DNA from 3 places in the Stenotrophomonas sp. 107298_Sma genome. Region 1 is predicted to be linked to each of the others. Evidence: predicted binding sites of a transcription regulator. Region 1 holds the regulator's gene; each other region holds the start of a gene.
What was found. Region 1 encodes FliA, which starts transcription of late flagellar genes. Its sites were predicted from a motif close to TAAAGTTTNNCNNNCNNNGGCCGATAA; they were not measured.
Positions count from the first base shown of each region.

Region 2: a site for FliA is predicted at 801-827, ahead of ACZK2G_RS19470 (methyl-accepting chemotaxis protein). Genes of this name have one in related genera too.
Region 3: a site for FliA is predicted at 1,327-1,353, ahead of ACZK2G_RS06470 (methyl-accepting chemotaxis protein). Genes of this name have one in related genera too.

Region 1 covers NZ_CM151094.1:2,171,279-2,173,540, reverse strand. Annotated here, with positions in the region: gene flhF (flagellar biosynthesis GTPase FlhF) at 1-63, shown strand, start outside; gene ACZK2G_RS10125 (MinD/ParA family ATP-binding protein) at 50-937, shown strand; gene ACZK2G_RS10120 (RNA polymerase sigma factor FliA) at 934-1,677, shown strand; gene cheY (chemotaxis response regulator CheY) at 1,735-2,127, shown strand; gene ACZK2G_RS10110 (protein phosphatase CheZ) at 2,127-2,262, shown strand, end outside.
Region 2 covers NZ_CM151094.1:4,204,634-4,206,895, reverse strand. Annotated here, with positions in the region: gene ACZK2G_RS19475 (arylamine N-acetyltransferase family protein) at 1-652, opposite strand, end outside; gene ACZK2G_RS19470 (methyl-accepting chemotaxis protein) at 856-2,262, shown strand, end outside.
Region 3 covers NZ_CM151094.1:1,373,145-1,375,406, forward strand. Annotated here, with positions in the region: gene ACZK2G_RS06460 (glycosyltransferase family protein) at 1-651, shown strand, start outside; gene ACZK2G_RS06465 (barstar family protein) at 679-1,071, opposite strand; gene ACZK2G_RS06470 (methyl-accepting chemotaxis protein) at 1,385-2,262, shown strand, end outside.

The DNA of each region.
Region 1 (2,262 bases):
GAAGATTTGCGCCGCGCGGCCGATATGCCCTGCAACCCGGAGTTGAACCATGCCGTCGCGTGAGTACGCCAAGCTGACCAAGACCTTCCCGCTGTCGGCCACCCGCAGCGAGCCGCTCGGCCCTGTGCGCACCATTGCGGTCACTGGCGGCAAGGGCGGCGTGGGCAAGACGAATGTGTCCGCCAACCTGGCCGTGGCGCTGGCCGGCATGGGCAAGCGCACGCTGCTGCTGGACGCCGACCTCGGCCTGGCCAACATCGACGTGATCCTGGGACTGAACCCCACCTTTACCCTGGCCGACTTGGTCGCCGGCCGCTGCTCGCTGGATGACGTCATCGTCGAAGGCCCGAACGGCGTGCTGGTGGTCCCGGCCGCGTCCGGCCGCCGCCACATGGCCGAGCTGGCCCCGGCCGAGCACGTCGGCCTGGTCAACGTGTTCTCCGAGCTGGAACGCGAGCTGGACATCATGGTGGTGGACACCGCCGCCGGCATCAACGATGGCGTACTGACCTTCTGCCAGGCCGCACAGGACACCGTGGTGGTGGTCTGTGACGAGCCGGCCTCGATCACCGACGCCTACGCACTGATCAAGGTGCTGTCGCGCGAGCGTGGCGTGGACCGCGTCCAGGTGGTGGCCAACATGGTGCGCGACCCCAACGAGGGCCGCGTGCTGTACGAAAAGCTGACCCGTGTCTGCGAGAAGTTCCTCGCCGATGTCTCGCTGAACTACCTCGGCTGCGTTCCGCAGGACGATTGGCTGCGCCTGTCGGTGCAGCGCCAGCAGCCAGTGGTGAAGGCCTATCCGTCCAGCCCGGCCGCGCTGGCGATCACCGAGATCGCGCGCCGTACCGCGCGCTGGCAGGCGCCGACCGAACCGCGTGGCGGCGTCGAATTCTTCCTCGAACGCATCCTCAAGCAGCGTGGGGTGACGGCATGAAAGGCGCAGCCCAGTACAGGGAAGTGCAGCGCTCGGCGGCGAACGAAGTCATCGCCCAGCATTCGGACTTGGTGCGGCGCATCGCCCACCACCTGGCCGCGCGCCTGCCAGCCAGCGTCGAGGTCGACGACCTGATCCAGGCCGGCATGATGGGCCTGATCGAAGCCTCGCGCAGCTACGACGCCGACCAGGGCGCCTCGTTCGAGACCTATGCGTCGATCCGCATCCGCGGCTCGATGATCGACGAGATCCGCCGTGGCGACTGGGTGCCCCGCTCAGTGCACCGCCGCGCTCGTGATGCCGCCGCCACCATCCGCCGCCTGGAGCAGAGCAGCGGCCGCGCCGCCAGCGCCACCGAAGTGGCCGCGGCGATGGAAATGCCGCTGCCCGAATACCTGCGGTTGATGGAAGACGCCGCACGTGGCCAGGTGCTGAGCCTGGAGTCGCGCATCGAAGACCAGGGCGAGCTGGACACCGTCACCCAGGGCGGCCCGACCCCGCAGCAGGTACTGGAACGCGGCGAGTTCGGCCGCGAGCTGGGCAAGGCGATCGGCCACCTGCCCGAGCGCGAGCAGCTGGTGCTGTCGCTCTACTACGAGCAGGAGCTGAACCTGAAGGAGATCGGCGCGGTGCTTGGCGTAAGTGAATCGCGGGTCTGCCAGATCCACGGCCAGGCAGTGCTGCGCCTGCGTGGTCGACTGAAGATTTTCGAGGCGGCGGACGCCGGCCTCGAAGAATGAACATGCCCGAGGCGGCTGCCCCCGGCCGCCCGGACTGAACAACAAAGGAACTCTGCTTTGAACAAGAACATGCGCATCCTGATCGTCGACGACTTCTCGACCATGCGTCGGATCGTCAAGAACCTGCTGGGCGATCTGGGCTTCACCAATACCGCCGAAGCCGAGGACGGGCATGCCGCGCTGTCGCTGCTGCAGAGCCAGCCGTTCGATTTCGTGGTCACCGACTGGAACATGCCGGTGATGACCGGCATCGAACTGCTCAAGGCGATCCGCGCCGATGCCAAGCTGAAGACACTGCCGGTGCTGATGGTGACGGCCGAAGCCAAGCGCGAGCAGATCATCGAAGCCGCCCAGAGCGGCGTGAACGGCTACATCATCAAGCCGTTCACCGCGCAGACCCTGGAAGAGAAGCTCGGCAAGATCTTCGAACGCCTGGCGGCCAGCGCCTGATGGATACCACGGTCGACAGGAACGCCCTCGCCCTGCGCCTTCAGGAAGCCCTGGACGCACTCGAGTCCGGTGACGAAGCCGCGTGGCGGCAGCGCATCGACGGGCTGGTCGCACTGCGCACGCAGCCGATGATGA
Region 2 (2,262 bases), 2.0 Mb from region 1:
GGCGCCAGTCCGGTCCGGTCAGCGACGCACGCAGCTGGCCGGGGAAGCTCGAATCCGGATGGGTGCACACGTACCAGTTGCCCACCACGTTGTCGATCGGGGCCGGTGACTGCAGGTCGAAGCGATACATCGCCCGCCAACCATCGCTGGACTCGGCGGAGAGCACGAAGTCTCCGTCGCCGGGCAGCCGCTGCAGCAGATAGCGTTCGTGCGGCGTTGCCTGCGGCTGCGCACCCTGCAGGCGCAGAGGTACGGTCGGGGTCAGGCTGCCGAAGCCGGCGTCCACAAGCCATTCGTCACCGTCTACGTGCACGCGCAGCAGCAGGTGGGTGCGCGCCGTGAGCTCGCCGTCCCGTGCCGCCAGTAGAACGCGCGCGCTCAGCGGCTGCGCATCGAAGCCCAGCGCCTGCAGCAGCGCCAGCAGGCCGCCGTTGAGTTCGAAGCAGTAGCCGCCACGACGTTCATCGAGCAGTTTGCGCTGCACGCTGTCCAGGTCGATCGGCACTGCATCGCGCAGCAGGCAGCTGAGGGTTTCGAATGGCAGCAGCGCGTTGTGGCGCTGCTGCAGCAGGGTCAGGCCAGCCAGCGTTGGCGGTGGCGGTGCATCCAACTGCAGGCGCTGCAGGTAGCGGGGGACATCGAGCGTCGTCATGCGGCCACCGGTCGGGGGAGGGAGGTCCACTGTGTTCCCCCAACCGGGGTTGAGGTCAAGCACTGCGCGGGTGTCATCCCCCCGTCGCCTATGCCGGGTACAAAGGCCGCGTCCGCCAGCAAACGGTGGGACTGAACCAAAAAAAACCTAAAGTTGCCCCATATCCAGCCGATACAGGTGCGTCCTTCCGCCTGGAGTCTGTCATGTCGGCCGTTGTCCCCCACCTCCGGTCCCTGCGCATGCGGCTTGCCGCTTTGCGCTCGGCGTCCCCCGGCCTGCTGCTGTGGCTGCAGCCGCACCGGCTCAGCGTGGCCAACAAGCTCAAGGCGACCCTGTGGGTCTGTGGCCTGGGCCTGATCGCGATTGCCGCCGTCTACGCGTGGACCGGCCATGCCAGCACGCAGGCAGCGCGCAGCCAGGCCAGCTACCAGCACGGCAGCGATCTGGCCGCGAGCCTGGCCACGCGGGTGGCCGAGGCGCGTCGTCTGCAGACCCAGTATGCACGCAGTTTCGATGATGCCGACCGCGCGCAGCTGCTGGCGACGCAGAAGGCGCTGCAGGCCGATCTGCAGGCGCTTCGCGCGATGCCGATGGACGCCGGACGGCGCAAGGCGCTGCGGGCGCTGACCGAAGCCGCCGGCGCGTTCTCGCAGGGTGTGGCCGCCCTGTTCGAACGCGTCGATGAGATGGGTCGTGGCGATGCCGGCCTTGCCGCGCAGCTGCAGCAGGCCGCTGACACCCTGCAGGCGCAGGTGGATGCGCTGCAGCGGCCGTCGTTGGCGCTGTCCCTGCAGAAGATGCGCCGACAGGAAGCACTGCTGCTGCTCGATGGCGACTCCACCCATGCCGACCGTGCGAGCGAAGAGAAACTGCCATTCGATCTCGGGCTGGTGGGCCTGCCGACCGATGCGCAGGATGCCCTTCGCAACGGCATGGAGGCCTATCAGGTCGCGTTGCTGGGCTATACCGCCGCCCGCGTTGGCCTGGATGTGGAAGCACAGTCGCTGCTGGACACCGCGGCCAGCGTCGCACCGGCGCTGAGCGCCTTCCAGCAGGCCCAGGTCGCCGCGCTGGGCAAGGCACAGGCGCGCCAGCAGGCCGGTGCACGCACCATGAGCGTGCTGTTCGCAGTGACCCTGCTGCTGGTCGCCGGTGTGCTGATCACCAGCCTGATACTGGTGCTGCGCGCGGTACGCCAGCCGATCCAGGACACCCTGCGCTTCGCCAGCGACATTGCCGAGGACCGCCTGGACACCACGCTGCGTGTGTACAACGCCAACGACGAGATCGGCCAGCTGGCCCAGCGCCTGGTCCACATGCAGCAGCGCCTGCGCGCGCGTATCGAAACCGAGCGTGCGGTAGCGCGCGGCAATACCCGCGTGCGACAGGCCTTGGACAGCGCACAGACCGGCTTGATGGTGGTCGATGCCGAAGGCCAGGTGGCGTATGCCAACCCTGCGCTGCTGCAGCTGCTGGATCTGCAGGCCGAAGACCTGGTGGGCGGTGACGCGGTGCGCCTGCACCCGGCGCTGGCCAGCCTGGCCGGCGTGCGCCAGCGCGAGGAGCGCGAGATCGGCCACGCCGGCGTGCGCTACCAGTTGATCGCCAAC
Region 3 (2,262 bases), 800 kb from region 1:
CTGACCAAGACCGAAGAAGCCACGCGCATCTTCAATGCGCTTGGCCTGCGCGCGCTGGAGGTCGGCTTCTGCAGTCGTGACCGTCACGACCCTTCGGTACCGCGCAAGCCGCGCAGCTTCCTGCATGCAGCTGGTACCAGTCGCATGAAGGGCACGGCAACGCTGGTCGAGGTCTGGAAGCGCCATCCGGAGTGGCCGTTGCTGACCGTCCTGCGGAGTGGTCCTTCGGACGAGGACGAGGGCGGTGCCGCGAACCTGCGGATCGTCCGCGAGCGCCTGCCCGATGAGGAAGTGCAGCGCCTGCAGAACGAACATGCGTTCCACCTGTGCCTGTCGCAGACGGAAGGCTGGGGCCACTACCTGGTGGAGGCGATGAGCTGTGCGGCGGTGGTGATCACCTGCGATGGCGCGCCGATGAACCAGATGATCGACGACAGTCGTGGCATCCTCGTTGCTGCCCATGAGGGCCAGCCCTGCCACTTGTCCAGGACCTGGCACGTGGACGAGGCGGCGCTGGAACAGGCCATCGAGCGTGCCTTGGCGATGGATGCGCTGGAGTGGAGCCGTTTGGGCGCGGATGCGCGCGCGTGGCATCTGGCCAGCGAGGTCGCGTTCCCGAAGCGGCTGGGTGAGGCCCTGGCCAAGCTCTGAGGCGAACACGCTGTGGTTGGTGCGTGCTCAGGCGGGGACCAGCGTGACCTGCGGGTGGCCGTTGAAGATCTCCATCACGATCTCGAAGTAGGTCTGTCCCTGGCCCTGTTGCAGCGCCGCCAGCTGGTCGGCGATCACCGCGGTGTTGAAGGTGCCGGCCTGATCGAGTTTTGACTGCGGCCAGGCCTGGGTGGTCCTGCGGCCCAGTGCTTCGCGGCTGTGCTCGATGTCGCGCCACACAACCGTGGTGGAGGCATGACCAGCGAGAGCGCCGTAGCCACCCCACAGCAGATCATTCAACGCGTCCAGGCTGGGTCCCAGCTGCCAGTCTTCGTCGGCCATGAACACGCGATTGATTTCCACGTAGAGACTGGCGATGTCGTTGATGGACGCGCCTTCGATGTGCAGGATCCGGGTCATCTGCCGACTGTAGCCGTCCCGGGCGTCGCCATGTCATGACATGCCCGGTCCGGGACAGTTCTGTCATGTGCAGATAATCCAGGATCATCGTGCACAGGGCCTGGCGTGATTATGGCGTTAAATCCATGTGATTTTCATCGGGCGCTGGCGTGTCAGCGGTATTCGATAAATGATATGGCGCCATTATCCGCTTGTTTATTTTCTGACTACCTGCACAGTTTCATGTATTTGGATCGGTCCATATATAAAGTCCCGTAAAGTTTCCCGTCGCTGCGCCGCCATCGAACGTACGGCCACGATCAAGGGAATTGAGATGCTTGCCTTACGTAATCTCCGTGTGGGATCCCGGCTTGGCGCCGGCTTCGGTCTGCTGCTGCTGTTCATCATGGCCATCGTCGGCCTCGTGCTGTATGGAAATCACCTGAAGTCCGCCCAGTTCGAGAAAGTGGTGGACGTCAACATGGTGAAGATGCGTTTGTTGAATGACATGCTTGATACCAACAACGCAGTGCTGATGCATCGCCGCCTGATGGTGATCAAGCGTGGTGACGAGTTCGACAAGGATTACCAGCGTGCCCAGGAGTTGTCGCGGACCTATGACGGTATCTGGGCCAAGTACATCAAGATTCCGCGTGATGCTACCGGCGACACCCTGGTTGCACGCATCGAGGCCGCCCGCAAGGCCACCGATGCGTCAACCCAGCAACTGCATGAGCGCATGAAGTCCGGGGATTTTGATGGCGCAGCGAAGGAGCTGCTGGCCGAGCACGGATTGGCAACGGCCTGGAATGAATCCATTTCGGCCCTGCTGCGCCATCAGGAAACGCTGACCGAACGCAGCCGCGAAGAGTACCGCGCAACAGAATCGTGGACCGGCACGCTATCGATCGCGTTCGGGGCACTGAGCCTGTTGCTGGGCACGTTGGCGGCCTGGGCGATCACCCGCAGCCTGACCCGCCCGCTGGAAGGAGCGGTGAAGCTGGCCGATGGCATCGCCAATGGCCGTCTGGACAGCAGCATCGACGCCACCGGCAATGACGAGGTGACCCAGCTGCTGAAGTCGATGCAGCGCATGCAGGCACAGTTGCAGTCGGTGATGGCGGCACAGGGCGAGCTGGCCCGCCAGCACGATGCCGGCAGCCTCAGCTACCGCATGGATGAAAGCGCGTTCCCCGGCGACTACGGGCGCAT